2 regions of the Streptomyces sp. NPDC060232 genome follow, and region 2 is predicted to be linked to the other one. Evidence: riboswitches for the same ligand, from Rfam matches in the RefSeq annotation. Region 2 holds a riboswitch; the other holds the start of a gene.

Region 1 (7,383 bases), on a different contig from region 2:
CCCGGCATGCCGCCGCCCGCGGGGGCACCGGCCTTCTCGGGCTTGTCGGCGATGACGGCCTCGGTGGTCAGGAACAGCGCGGCGATCGACGCGGCGTTCTGCAGCGCGGAGCGCGTGACCTTCGCCGGGTCGATGATGCCCTCGGCGATCATGTCGACGTACTCGCCGGTCGCGGCGTTCAGGCCGTGGCCGATCGGAAGGTTGCGCACCTTCTCGACGACGACGCCGCCCTCAAGACCACCGTTGACGGCGATCTGCTTGAGCGGGGCCTCCAGGGCGAGCTTCACGGCGTTGGCGCCGGTCGCCTCGTCACCCTCGAGCTCCAGCTTCTCGAAGACCGCGGAGGCCTGCAGCAGGGCCACGCCACCACCGGCGACGATGCCCTCCTCGACGGCCGCCTTCGCGTTGCGAACGGCGTCCTCGATGCGGTGCTTGCGCTCCTTGAGCTCGACCTCGGTCGCGGCACCGGCCTTGATGACGGCCACGCCGCCGGCCAGCTTCGCGAGGCGCTCCTGGAGCTTCTCGCGGTCGTAGTCCGAGTCGGAGTTCTCGATCTCGGCGCGGATCTGGTTGACGCGACCCTGGACCTGGTCGCTGTCACCGGCACCGTCGACGATGGTGGTCTCGTCCTTGGTGATGACGACCTTGCGGGCGCGGCCGAGCAGGTCGAGACCGGCGTTCTCCAGCTTGAGGCCGACCTCCTCGGAGATGACCGTGCCGCCCGTGAGGATGGCGATGTCACCGAGCATGGCCTTGCGGCGGTCGCCGAAGCCCGGGGCCTTGACGGCGACGGACTTGAAGGTGCCGCGGATCTTGTTGACGACCAGGGTCGACAGTGCCTCGCCCTCGACGTCCTCGGCGATGATCAGCAGCGGCTTGCCGGACTGCATGACCTTCTCCAGGAGCGGCAGCAGGTCCTTGACCGAGCCGATCTTGGAGTTGACGATCAGGATGTACGGGTCGTCGAGGGACGACTCCATGCGCTCCATGTCGGTGGCGAAGTACGCCGAGATGTAGCCCTTGTCGAAGCGCATACCCTCGGTGAGCTCCAGCTCCAGACCGAAGGTCTGGGACTCCTCGACGGTGATGACGCCTTCCTTGCCGACCTTGTCCATGGCCTCGGCGATGAGCTCGCCGATCTGGGTGTCGGCGGCGGAGATGGAGGCCGTCGAAGCGATCTGCTCCTTGGTCTCGACATCCTTGGCCTGGGCGAGCAGGGCGGCGGAGACGGCCTCGACGGCCTTCTCGATACCACGCTTGAGGGCCATCGGGTTGGCACCGGCGGCCACGTTGCGCAGGCCCTCGCGGACGAGTGCCTGGGCCAGGACCGTGGCGGTGGTCGTACCGTCGCCGGCGACGTCGTCCGTCTTCTTGGCGACTTCCTTGACCAGCTCGGCGCCGATCTTCTCGTACGGGTCCTCGAGCTCGATCTCCTTGGCGATGGACACACCATCGTTGGTGATCGTGGGGGCGCCCCACTTCTTCTCAAGGACGACGTTGCGACCCTTGGGGCCAAGGGTGACCTTGACGGCGTCGGCGAGCTGGTTCATGCCTCGCTCGAGGCCGCGGCGGGCCTCCTCGTCGAACGCAATGATCTTGGCCATCTGAAGTGGTCCTCCCGGACAGCGGTGGATTGCTCCCAGGACCGCGCCCGCGCCCGCGACGGACGGCCTGCGTGCCCGGTGGTTCCTTCCCACCGGACCCTGCGGGCCTCACCGACCCGGTCCTCGTTTCAGTAGCACTCTCACTCGTAGAGTGCTAACGCCAATGATTAGCACTCGACCCCCGAGAGTGCAAGCGGCTTCACCAAAGGCCCTGGTGACACGCGAGGGGCCCACATCCCGTGTCCGGGATGTGGGCCCCTCGTAGGCCTTCCGGGTCTTCGACGGAAGACCGAGCGTCGGTGGTCGATGCTCCGGGACTAGCCGAGCGCGAGCTTGACCATGTCCGCCTGCGGACCCTTCTGGCCCTGCGAGATCTCGAACTCGACCCGCTGACCCTCTTCAAGGGTGCGGTACCCGTCCATCTGGATGGCGCTGTAGTGGACGAACACATCCGCACCACCGTCGACCGCGATGAAGCCGTAGCCCTTCTCCGCGTTGAACCACTTGACGGTGCCCTGAGCCATGCCTAACTCCCCTATTACCGGCCCTTGCGCGGGAACGCACTTCGCGTTCCCGGGTCAGAACTTGCGTCGGAACGCATCGACCGAGGCTGAATGTATCTGCGCGAGTGCTGTCTGCAACAGGTCAATCCGACGAGAAATCTGGACACCGAGAAACATTGAAATAGAGTGAAAATTTGGCATGTTCCAGGGCAACTCGGGCCTGACATATCTCGCCAAAGCCCCATACCGCACCCGCACATTGGCCCGATGTCGACCCTCACGCGACCCGTTCATATGCAGCGGGCAAGTCCAGCGGAGGGGACTTCCCCAACTCTACCGTGCCCAATCAAGCAGAATTCCCCCCTCCGCTTTTAGTGGAGGGGGGAATTACGCTTTCTCGCCCGGGGTCAGCCGGGTCAGCAGCCGCCCGCGACCGCCGGGATGATCGAGACGCCGGCGCCGTCCGGCGTCACCGCCTCCAGCCCGCCCTCGAAGCGCACGTCGTCGTCGTTGACGTAGACGTTCACGAAGCGGCGGAGCTTGCCCTGGTCGTCCAGGACGCGCGCGGCGATGCCCGGGTGGTTCTTCTCCAGGGACTCGATGACCTCGGCGAGGGTCGCACCCTCGGCCGGGACCTCGGCCTGACCGCCGGTGTAGGTGCGCAGGATGGTGGGGATGCGGACGTTGACGCTCATGGCGCTACTGCCTTTCCGGTAGTGCGGGGAGGGTGGTCAGGCCAGGCCGGCGGCGCGGAACGCGTCCAGGCTGGGGCGGATGGTGGCGGTCTGTCCGCTGTCCGCGGCCACCGCCTCCAGGGTCTTGAGGCCGTCGCCGGTGTTGAGGACGACGGTGGTCAGCGCCGGGTCGAGCTGCCCGTTCTCGATGAGCTTCTTCGTCACGCCGACGGTCACGCCGCCCGCGGTCTCGGCGAAGATGCCCTCGGTCTGCGCGAGGATCTTGATGGCCTCGACGACCTGCTCGTCGTTGACGTCCTCGACGAAGCCGCCGGTGCGGCGCGCGATGTCCAGGACGTACGGGCCGTCCGCCGGGTTGCCGATGGCCAGCGACTTGGCGATGGTGTTCGGCTTCTGCGGGCGGACCACGTCGTGACCGGCCTTGAAGGCGGTCGACACCGGCGAGCAGCCCTCGGCCTGGGCACCGAAGATCTTGTACGGCCTGTCCTCGACGAGACCGAGCCTGATCAGCTCCTGCAGACCCTTGTCGATCTTCGTCAGCTGCGAGCCGGACGCGATCGGGATGACGATCTGGTCGGGCAGCTGCCAGCCGAGCTGCTCGCAGATCTCGTACGCCAGGGTCTTGGAGCCCTCGCCGTAGTACGGGCGCAGGTTGACGTTGACGAAGCCCCAGCCCTCGCCCAGCGGGTCGCCGATGAGCTCGGAGCAGAAGCGGTTGACGTCGTCGTAGTTGCCCTCGATGCCGACGAGGTCGCCGCCGTACACACCGGCCATGACGACCTTGCCCTGCTCCAGGTCGTGCGGGATGAACACGCAGGAGCGGAAGCCGGCCCGGGCGGCCGCGGCGCCGACGGCGCCGGCCAGGTTGCCGGTGGAGGAGCAGGACAGGGTGGTGAAGCCGAAGGCGCGGGCGGCCTCGACGGCGATGGCCACGACGCGGTCCTTGAAGGAGTGCGTCGGGTTGCCGGAGTCGTCCTTGACGTAGAGCTTGCCGGTGACGCCCAGCTCCTTGGCCAGGTTCGCCGCGTCGACGAGCTTGGTGAAGCCGGGGTTCAGGCTGGGCTTGGACGCCACGTCGGCGGGGACGGGCAGCAGCGGCGCGTAACGCCAGATGTTGGCGGGGCCGGCCTCGATCGCGGCGCGCAGGGCCTCGGCGTCGCCGGTCGGGAGCTCGTAGGCGACTTCCAGCGGTCCGAAGCACTCGGCGCACGCGAAGATGGGACCGAGTTCGAAGCGGGTACCGCACTCGCGACAGGAAAGGCCGGTGGCAGGTCCGAGATCGACAGAGGTGGCGACAGTCTGTGCAGCCATGATGGCGAGGCCCTTTCTCCTCATCTTCCCCATGGCGCATTTCGCCATGAGACGGAATTGGCACCTTCCCTAGCCGGGGACCTCGCTGACGAGCGCTGCTGCGCAATCGCGAGAACCGACTGGAGGGTTGCCGGGGCTTCAACGGGCCGTGTCCCTCTGCCCCTCTGGATGAGCGGTATGGCACCGGCACACGCGCTCTGCGGCGCGCCGGTGCGTTTGTACGCGGGGGACCCCGGCATGCGGTGGTCCTTCGCGTTGTTCAAGACTGTAACCGAAGGGCCGGGCGGTTGAGACAGCCGTCCGAACCGCGAGATGGATCACATAAAGGCCGATATCGCCGACACGCAGGGAGTGCTGAGAGTGCTGGAAGAGGTGGAGCGCTGGCTGGCCGACCGCTCCTGGTCCGCCGCCGACCGACCGCTCGACCAGCTGCTCGACCTCAAACGGGCGGCCGGGACCACGGTCAGCGTGGTGCTGCCCGCGCTGGACGAGGAGGCGACGGTCGGCGCGATCGTCGAGGTGATCCGGCGTGAGCTGATCGAGGGACTTCCGGTCCCCCTCGTGGACGAGCTGGTCGTGGTCGACTCGGGCTCGGCCGACCGGACCGCCGAGGTCGCGGCGAAGGCCGGCGCCCGGGTGGTGCACCGCGACGAGATCCTGCCGCGGATCCCGGCGCTGCCCGGCAAGGGCGAGGTGCTGTGGCGCTCGCTGCTGGTCACCGGCGGGGACGTCGTCTGCTTCGTCGACGCCGACCTGCGGGACTTCTCCGCCTCCTTCGTCTCCGGCATCGTCGGCCCGCTCCTGACCGACCCCGGCGTGCAGTTCGTCAAGGCGATGTACGACCGCCCGCTCGGCACGGAGTTCGACGGGCTCGCCTCCGGCAAGACCCCCGGCCAGGGCGGCCGGGTCACCGAGCTGGTCGCCCGCCCGCTGCTGAACCTCCACTGGCCGCAGCTGGCCGGCTTCGTCCAGCCGCTGGGCGGCGAGTACGCCGTACGGCGCTCCCTGCTGGAGCGGCTGCCCTTCCCCGTCGGCTACGGCGTCGAGCTGGGCCTGCTGGTCGACGCGCTGCACACCGTCGGACTGGACGCACTGGCCCAGGTGGACGTGGGCGTACGGCTGCACCGGCACCAGGACGGCCAGGCGCTCGGCCGGATGGCCGCGGCGATCTATCGGACGGCGCAGGTACGGCTCTCGCGCGGGCACCTCGTACGGCCGGAGCTGACGCAGTTCGAGCGCGGGCCGGAGGGCTTCGTACCGCGGACGTACGCGGTGGACACCGAGGAGCGGCCGCCGATGCTGGGCGTGCAGGAGTACGGCCGGCGCCACGTCGCGTGACCGTGTCCACACGTTTGAGCGAGCGCGGGCCGGGCTAGGTTCGCGGCATGGCTTCTCAGGTACTCGTCGCGGCGAACCGCGGCCCGCTCTCCTACGCCCTCTCCGACGACGGCACCCTCAGCGCCCGGCGCGGCGGGGGCGGTCTCGTCTCCGGACTCTCGGCGGCCCTCGCGGAGCAGCCGGGTGCGCTGTGGATCTGCGCGGCGCTGTCGGACGCGGACCGGGAGGCGGTCCGGCGGGACGTCTCCGAGCCGGGCGTCCGGATGCTGGACATCGATCCCACGATGTACGACGACGCGTACAACGGCATCGCGAACTCGGTGCTGTGGTTCACCCACCACCACCTGTACGACGTGCCGCGCGAGCCGGTCTTCGACGCGGAGTTCCGGCGCCGGTGGGACGCGTACGTGGCGTACAACGGGGCCTTCACGCGCGCCCTCGCCGAGGAGGCGGCGCAGGGGGCCCGCGTACTGGTGCAGGACTACCACCTGGCGCTGGTCCCGGGGCAGCTGCGGGAACTGCGTCCGGACCTGCGGATCGCGCATTTCACGCACACCCCGTGGGCGTCGCGGGAGTTCCTGGACATGCTGCCCGACGACATCCGCAGCGAGCTGGTGTGGGGGATGCTCGGCGCGGACGTGGTCGGCTTCCACACCTGGTCCTGGGCGCAGGCCTTCCTGGACGGCACGCACCTGGACGACGAACGGGGCATCGCCGAGCCGAAGTTCGCGACCGGGGTGGAGCCGTCGAAGGCGAGGTACGTCCAGAAGAACCCGGCGGGTCCGGTGCGGCACAAGCGGACCGAGGTGGCCGTGTACCCGCTGGGCGTGGACGCCGACGATCTGCGGGCGCTCGCGCAACGGCCGGAGGTGGACGCGAAGCTGGCGGAGCTGCGGGCGGAGGTCGCGGGCCGCAAGACGATCGCCCGCGTGGACCGCACGGAGCTGTCGAAGAACATCCTGAGGGGCCTGCTGGCCTACCGGGAGCTGCTGACGGTCCACCCCGAGTGGCGCGGCCGGGTGGTGCATCTGGCCTCGGCGTACCCGTCCCGGCAGGATCTGAAGGTGTACAGGGACTACACGGCGGCCGTCTCGGAGCTGGCGGCGGAGATCAACGCGGAGTTCGCCGCGGAGGACTGGCAGCCGGTGCTGGTGTCGGTGAAGGACGACTTCGCGCGGTCGCTGGCGGTCTACCGGATGGCGGACGTGGCGCTGGTGAATCCGGTGCGGGACGGGATGAACCTGGTGGCGAAGGAGATCCCGGTGGTGTCGGAGGCGGGGTGCGCGGTGGTGCTGTCGAGGGGGGCGGGGGCGTACGAGGAGCTCCGCGAGGACGCGTTGACGGTGAACCCGTACGACGTGTCGCAGACGGCGGAGGCGCTGCACGCGGCGCTGTCCATGCCGGACGCCGAGCGTGCGCAACGCACCAAGCGCCTGGCGGCGGCCGCGACGGCCCTTCCCCCGTCGGCCTGGTTCAAGGCCCAGCTCGCAGCCTTGGCCTGATCCCCTGCCGGGGCGCTGCCCCGGACCCCGCGCCTCGATCGCCGGCGGGGCTGGGATCTTCCAGCCGTCCGGCGCTTGAGGACCGGGTCCTGGGACGGCGTCCCGGCAACGGCGCCGCGCCCGGCAGCGGGCGGTCAGCCCCGCAGGGCGGAGGCCAGGGAGGCCAGGAAGGCGGCGACGGCGCCCGGTCCGGGCAGGACCAGATCGGCTCGGGCGGCGAGTTCGGGGACCTCCGCCGAGCCGCTGCACACCAGCAGCCCCGGCAGCCCCTCGGCCCTGCGCTTCTCGACGGCCGAGTAGGCGGCGAGGTCGCCCAGGTCGTCCCCGGCGTAGAGCACCGTCTCGGCGTCCCGCTCCGCCAGGAACTCCGTCAGGGCGACGCCCTTGTCCATGCCCGGGGGCCGCAGCTCCAGGACCGCCCGTCCCGGCT
Region 2 (7,383 bases):
TGCTCATCAAGACCAGCGTGGACCGCATCCCCGAGATCGCCGAGTCCATCGCCGCGCTGGACAGCGTCAGCGAGGTCTACTCCGTGACGGGGACCTACGACCTGATCGCGCTGGTCCGCGTGAACCGCCACGAGAACCTGGCCGACATCATCCCCGGCCGCATCAGCAAGATCCCGGGCGTCGAGGCGACGGACACGCACGTGGCGTTCCGCACGTACTCGCAGCACGACTTGGAGGCGGCGTTCGCGATCGGCCTCGACGCCTGACGCCTCCGGCGGGGTCTGCAGATCCGGCCTGGGCTTCGCCGCGGGTCGCCCTGCGGGCTGCTCGGCTTGCGCCGGCTGCCGGGCGCTGCCGTCGCCCTGCGGGCTGCTCGGCTTGCGCCGGCTGCCGGGCGCTGCCCGGACCCGCGCCTCAAGCGCCGGCGGGGCTGGAAGGTGCGGGTTGCCCTGCGGGCGGCTCGGCGGTGTGCGGGTTGCTTCGGCGCGGGCTTGTCGGTCTGGTCGGTCCGGGGTGCCGGGGCGGGGTGTCTCCTCGGCTCGGCGCGTGCGGGCTGTCTCGGCTGTACCCGGTGGTTGCGCACTCGTCCTGCGGGGACACCCCGCCCCGTCCCCCCTCCCCTCCGCCGATCCAGCCACGCACGAGCCGGCCCCTCCAGCACCACCAAAAGCCAGCCCCGGGGCGGGACGCAGCCACGCGTACTGCCGGAGTCGGCCGCGAGCGGGAGCGCGTGGGCGAATCCCCTGTGCTGGCGAAGCCGACCTCGGCGGAGGACACCTAAGGAAATTCCGGGTGCTGCCGAAGCCGACCTGGGCGGGGGACACCTGAGGGAATCCCGGGTGCTGGCGAAGTCGACCTGGGCGGGGGCACGTATGGGGATCCCGGGTGCTGCCGAAGCCGGCGGTGGGGTGGGGACACGCAGGAGGGTCCCCGCAGGACGAGGCGCGACCGCCGGGTACGGCCGGGACGTGCCCGCGCGCGCCGAGCCGAGGAGATCCTCGTGCGGGGCACCACCCCACCCCCCGACCCCGCCAAGCACCCGCGCGAGACCAACCCCTGCCTGGACACCACCGACGCCCCCAAACCAGGCCCGCCACCCACCGAGCCCGCCCGCAAGGCACCCCGCAGACCAGGCCGTATCCGCCGAGCCCGCCCGCAGGGCAACCCCCAGACCAGGCCCGCCACCCACCGAGCCCGCCCGCAGGGCACCCCGCAGGGGGAGGTCAGGACGACGGGGTCGGCGTCCCGCGGAGGGGGACGCAGCGGCCTTCCTCCGTGCGGTACTGCCACTTCGCGCCGTCCGCGACGAGTTCCCGGACCGCGCCGACGAAGCGGTCCACGTGTTCGTCCGGCGTGCCGGCGCCGAAGCTGACGCGGATGGCGTTCAGGGAGCGCTCGCCCGGGGCGGCCTCGGGGGCCCCGCACTCGCCCTGGGCCTGCGGCTCGCTGCCCAGCAGGGTCCGCACCAGCGGGTGGGCGCAGAACAGGCCGTCCCGGACGCCGATCCCGTACTCGGCGGAGAGCGCGGCGGCGAAGTGGGAGCTGTTCCAGCCGTCCACGACGAAGGAGATGACGCCGACCCGCGGGGCGTCGTCCCCGAAGAGGGAGAGGACGCGGACGGCCGGGACGTCGGCGAGGCCCTCGCGGACCCGCTCCACGAGCCGCTGCTCGCGCGCCACCAGGTTCTCGAAGCCGGCTTCGGTCAGGGCACGGCAGGCCGAGGCGATGGAGTAGACGCCGATGACGTTCGGGGAGCCTGCCTCGTGGCGGGCGGCCGTGGTGTGCCACTCGACGTCGACGCCGCCGTCCTCGCGGCGGGAGACCGTGCGGGAGGCGCCGCCGCCCGCCAGGTACGGATCGGCCTGCTGGAGCCAGTCGGCGCGGCCGGCGAGGACGCCCGAGCCGAAGGGCGCGTACAGCTTGTGGCCGGAGAAGGCGACCCAGTCGACGTCGAGGTCCCGCACGGAGACGGGGTGGTGCGGGGCCAGCTGGGCGGCGTCCAGCACGATCCGCGCGCCGTGGGCGTGCGCGGCGGCGGCGAGTTCCTTCACCGGCCACAGCTCGCCGGTGACGTTGGACGCGCCGGTGACGCACACGAGCGCCGGGCCGTAAGGGTCGCGGCCGGCGAGCGCCCGCTCCAGGACGGCGACGGCCTCGGCCTGGGTGCGCGGCGCGTCGAGGTAGGTGACCTGCGCGTTCGTCCACGGCAGGAGCGAGGCGTGGTGCTCGGTCTCGAAGACGAAGACCTGGCAGCCGGCGGGGAGCACCGCGGCGAGCAGGTTCAGGGAGTCGGTGGTGGAGCGGGTGAAGACGACCTGGTCGCCGGGGCGGCAGTCGAGGAACTCGGCGACCGTGGCCCGGCTCTGCTCGAAGAGGTCGGTGGACAGCTGCGAGAGGTATCCGGCGCCGCGGTGGACGCTGCCGTAGTACGGGGCGTAGGCGGCCACGTCGTCCCAGACCCGCTGGAGGGCGGGGGCGCTGGCGGCGTAGTCGAGGGCGGCGTAGGTGACCTCGCCGCCGGTGACGAGCGGGACGGTGACGTCACGGCCGAGGACGGCGAGCGGCTGGGCACAGGCGGGGTCCTGGGCGGTGGCGACGGTGGCGTTCAGGGATGCGGACATGGCGGTATCTCCCGGCAGGCAGGGCTGAATGGCTTCGGTGTGCCCGTACGCGGGTACGGCCGTGCGGCCGTCCGGGGTACGGGAGTGGCCTCGGACGGGACGGTCGCGGTACGCGGAAGTGACCCTGGTCCGAGGGTGAAGAAGGGGCGTCAGTCGCCCTATCGCATTCGCTTGCTCACGGAAAAACGCTCCTCGAAAGACCAGGACCCCTGGTGTCGAGGGATCCGCGCTTGCCGTAGGCCTTGCTGCCTACGACCTGGTCATCACCCGGGGCACCCCGCCACGGAAGGAGGGTTGCCGGACAGCAAGCCGGGGCCTACACGCTGTCACTCGTGACCTGGTCAGCATCCTGCCACAAGATCCGCCGCGCACAAGACCCCGGTCCGAATGGCGGACCGGGGTCCGGCGTGAATCGTGTGCCGGGTCAGGCGTTGCTGGCCGTCACCCAGCGCTCCAGGACGGCACGCGCGGCACCCGAGTCGATGGACTCGGCCGCGCGGGTGATGCCGGCGGTGATCTGCTCCTCCAGGCTGCCGGTGCCCGGGTCGAGGGCGACGAGGGCGGCCGCGGAGTTCAGCAGCACGGCGTCGCGTACGGGTCCGGTCTCGCCGGCCAGCAGGCGGCGGGCGACGTCGGCGTTGAAGGAGGGGTCCCCGCCGGCGAGGGCGGAGACGTCGACCAGGGGGATGCCGACGTCGCGCGGGTCGAAGGACTGCTCGGTGACCTTCCCGTCGCGCACCCACCAGACGCGCGAGGTCGCCGTGGTGGTCAGTTCGTCGAGGCCGTCGTCCCCGCGGAAGACCAGCGCGGAGGAGCCTCGCTCGGCGAGCACGCCCGCGACGATGGGGGCCATCCGGGGGTCGGCCACGCCGGTGGCCTGGGCGCGGACGCGGGCCGGGTTGGTGAGCGGGCCGAGGATGTTGAAGGTGGTGCGGATGCCCAGCTCGCGGCGGGCTCCCGCGACGTGCCGCAGGGCGGGGTGGAACTTCACCGCGAAGCAGAAGGTGATGCCGGCCTCCTCGGCGACCTCGACGACGCGCGCGGTGCTCAGGTCGAGGTTGACGCCGAGCTTCTCCAGGACGTCCGAGGAGCCGCTCGCGGAGGACGCGGCCCGGTTTCCGTGCTTGACGACCTTGGCGCCGGTTCCGGCCACGACGACCGCCGACATCGTGGAGATGTTGACCGTCTTGGCCCCGTCGCCGCCGGTGCCGACGATGTCGACGGTGCGGCCGGGCACCTCGATGAGGTTGGCGTGCCCGTACATGGCCCGTACGAGGCCGTTGATCTCCGCGACCGTCTCCCCCTTGGCGCGCAGCGCGACCACGAAGCCGGCGATCTGGGCGTCGGTCGCCTCCCCGCGCATGATCCGGTCCATGGCCCAGGCGGTGTCGTCGGCGCTGAGGTCCTGGCCGGTCAGCAGGGCGTCGAGGACGCCCGGCCAACCACGGGCCGCCACGCTGTCGCCGCCTGCCGGGGTCGCAACGTTCATGGTCCGCTCCTGCTGTTGATGGGGGTGCCACGTCGAATGGGTCGGAGATCAGCCTATCCAGCCCCGGTTACGGCAAAGAGCCCCGTCCGGACACTGGACGGGGCTCTCGCCGTGGCGACACCAGGACTGGCCGAGATCAGTCCCTCATGCGGTGGTGCGGGGGATCAGTGGTGGCCGTGGCCGGACTGGATCTCCTTGTACTCCTCCACCGTGGGCTTCGGGATCTGGTTGCCCTCGGCGTAGAAGCCCTTGCTGAGCTTCGCGCGCAGCTTCTCGGTGGCCTTCACCTTGCGCTCGACACCGTTCTCGTCGACCGTCGGGCCGATCTCGATCGGCTTGTACTGCTCGTGCGCGGTGAGGGTGTGCAGCGTGCCCTGCGGGAGCGGCTCGTGGACCTCGACGAACTCACCGTGCGGCAGACGCTTGATGATGCCGGTCTCGCGACCGTGCAGCACCTTGTCGTGGTCCCGGCGCTGGAGGCCGAGGCAGATCCGCTTGGTGATGATGAAGGCGAGGACCGGGACGGCGAAGAAGCCGATCCGGACGAACCACGTGATCGAGTTGATCGACAGGTGGAAGTACTGGGCGAACATGTCGTTGCCGCCGCCGATGAGGAGCACGATGTACTCCGCGATCCAGGCGACACCGAAGGCCGTACGGGTCGGGACGTTGCGCGGGCGGTCCAGGATGTGGTGCTCGCGCTTGTCGCCGGTGACCCAGGACTCGATGAACGGCCAGACGGCGATCGAACCGAGCACCAGCGGGAAGAGCACCAGCGGGATGAACACGCCCAGGACGAGCGTGTAGCCCCACAGGTTGATCTCCCAGCCGGGCATGGCACGGATCAGGCCTTCCGGCATACCCATGTACCAGTCGGGCTGCGCACCGGTGGACACGTGGTCCGGGCGGTACGGGCCGAGGGCCCAGATCGGGTTGATCGAGGCGACGGCGGAGACGACCGCGATGACACCGAAGACCAGGAAGAAGAAGCCTCCGGCCTTGGCCATGTAGACCGGCAGCAGCGGCATGCCGACGACGTTGTTGTTCGTCTTGCCGGGGCCCGCGTACTGGGTGTGCTTGTGGTAGAAGACCAGGATCAGGTGGGCCACGAGGAGGCCCATCATGATGCCGGGCAGCAGCAGGATGTGCACCGAGTAGAAGCGCGCGACGAAGTCGCCGCCCGGGAACTCCCCGCCGAACAGGAACATCGACAGGTACGTGCCGACGACCGGGACGGACAGGATGGCGCCCTGCATGAAGCGGACACCGGTACCCGAGAGCAGGTCGTCCGGCAGCGAGTAGCCGGTGAAGCCGGTGAACATGCCGAGGACCAGCAGCAGGAAGCCGAAGATCCAGTTGACCTCGCGCGGCTTGCGGAACGCGCCGGTGAAGAAGACGCGCATCATGTGCACGATCATCGCCGCGACGAAGATCAGCGCCGCCCAGTGGTGGATCTGGCGGATCAGCAGACCACCGCGGACGTCGAAGCTGATGTCGAGCGTCGAGGCGAAGGCCTCGGACATCAGCACGCCCTGCATCGGCACGTACGAGCCGTGGTACTCCACCTCGTTCATGCTCGGGTGGAAGAACAGCGTCAGGTACACACCCGTGAGGATGATGATGATGAAGCTGTAGAGGCAGATCTCACCGAGCATGAAGGACCAGTGGTCCGGGAAGATCTTGCGCATGTTGGCCTTGGCGAGGCTGTAGATGCCCAGGCGGCCGTCCGCCCAGTCCGCTACGCGCTCTCCGGCCGGCGCCTTGCGCGCCTTGGTGTCAGTGGCGGTGCTCATCCGCGCTCCCAGAATGCAGGACCGACGGGCTCTTCGAAGTCGCCGAGCGCTTCGAGGAAGCCTTCGTCATTCACGCCGATCCGCAGCTGCGGAAGGGCGTGCCCGGCCGGGCCGAAGATGACGCGGGCGCCGTCGGAGAGGTCGAAGGTGGACTGGTGGCACGGGCAGAGCACGTGGTGCGTCTGCTGCTCGTACAGGCTGATCGGGCAGCCGACGTGGGTGCAGATCTTCGAGTAGGCCACGATCCCGTCGTGGGACCACTCGAGTTCCTGCTTGTCCTTGATGTCCTCCGGCTGGATGCGGACGATCATCAGGGCTGCCTTGGCGATCTGCGTCTGGAAGTCGTGCTGGTGCTCGTCCAGGCCCTCGGGCATGGCGAACGTCAGCGAACCGACGAGCACGTCCTCGGGACGCAGCGGCTCCATCGTGTTCTGGTTGATGAGCAGCTTGCCCTTGGCCCACATGGTGTGGCGCAGCTTGTCCTCGGGCAGCGGGCCCAGGTCGCGCATGATCACGACGGCGGAGAGCGGCAGCATGGCCAGCGCGCCCAGCATCGTGTTGCGGATCAGGGGACGGCGGCCGATGCCGGACTCGTTCGCACCGTCGGCGAAGTCCTGGAGGACCTTCGCCTTGACCTCCGGCGAAGCGGCGATCTCGTGGCGGTCGTCGGCGACCTCGACGTCGGACATCAGGGTGCGGGCCCAGTGGACCGCGCCCGCGCCGATGCAGAAGAGGGCCGTGCCCAGCGTCATGCCCAGGGCGAAGTTGAGCGCGCTGACCTTCCCGAGCGGGAAGATGAAGACGATCTTGTCGACCGGGAAGATCACGTACGAGGCGATGAAGCCGATCGTGGCCAGCATCGACAGCGTGAACAGCATGGCGACGGTGCGCTCGGAACGCTTCGCCGCCCGCTCGTCGATGTCCTGGATGCGCGGCTTGTGGACCGGCAGGCCCGGGTCGGCGAACGGGTCGTCCGCCACTGCTACGCCACCGTGGTGGGCGTCGCCCTGCTCGCTCGGCAGGTGCTTCTCTTCGGGAATCTCTTGGCTACTCATGACTTCTTGGCCTTAGCGGTGTGGGCCGCGACCCAGACGGCGACAGCGATCAGCGCACCCAGAGCGAAGATCCAGCCGAACAGACCCTCGGAGACGGGGCCGAGGCCACCGAGCTTGAGACCACCGGGGTTGGTCGACTTCTCACCGTTCACGTTCTGGAGGTACGCGATGATGTCCTTCTTCTGCTTCTCCGGCATGGTGCTGTCGGGGAAGGAGGGCATGTTCTGCGGGCCGGTCTGCATGGCCTCGTAGATGTGCTTCGGCGAGACGTCCTCAAGGTTGGGGGCGTACTTGCCGTTGGTCAGCGCGCCGCCTTCACCGGTGAAGTTGTGGCACTGCGCGCAGTTGTTGCGGAACAGCTCGCCACCGTTGGCGATGTCGGCGTCCGCCGGGTCGTACTGCTTCTCGGTCGGCGTGATCGGGCC

What was found. Region 2 has a riboswitch for S-adenosylmethionine ahead of ACFWFZ_RS28020 (aminotransferase class V-fold PLP-dependent enzyme). Riboswitches for the same ligand answer to the same signal wherever they lie in the genome.
Region 1: linked by a shared signal. The riboswitch ahead of thrC (threonine synthase) and the one ahead of ACFWFZ_RS28020 (aminotransferase class V-fold PLP-dependent enzyme) in region 2 are both predicted to bind S-adenosylmethionine.

Annotation. Positions count from the first base shown of each region.
Region 1 is NZ_JBHXAG010000018.1:98,718-106,100, forward strand. Features, by position in the region: gene groL (chaperonin GroEL) at 1-1,604, opposite strand, end outside; gene ACFWFZ_RS24680 (cold-shock protein) at 1,922-2,128, opposite strand; gene ACFWFZ_RS24685 (MoaD/ThiS family protein) at 2,524-2,802, opposite strand; gene thrC (threonine synthase) at 2,839-4,113, opposite strand; SAM riboswitch class I at 4,131-4,288, opposite strand; gene ACFWFZ_RS24695 (glucosyl-3-phosphoglycerate synthase) at 4,474-5,451, shown strand; gene ACFWFZ_RS24700 (trehalose-6-phosphate synthase) at 5,499-6,953, shown strand; gene otsB (trehalose-phosphatase) at 7,088-7,383, opposite strand, start outside.
Region 2 is NZ_JBHXAG010000023.1:69,433-76,815, forward strand. Features, by position in the region: gene ACFWFZ_RS28015 (Lrp/AsnC family transcriptional regulator) at 1-266, shown strand, start outside; gene ACFWFZ_RS28020 (aminotransferase class V-fold PLP-dependent enzyme) at 1,224-2,621, opposite strand; SAM riboswitch class IV at 2,843-2,959, opposite strand; gene trpD (anthranilate phosphoribosyltransferase) at 3,046-4,110, opposite strand; gene ACFWFZ_RS28030 (cytochrome bc complex cytochrome b subunit) at 4,275-5,903, opposite strand; gene ACFWFZ_RS28035 (Rieske 2Fe-2S domain-containing protein) at 5,900-6,958, opposite strand; gene ACFWFZ_RS28040 (c-type cytochrome) at 6,955-7,383, opposite strand, start outside.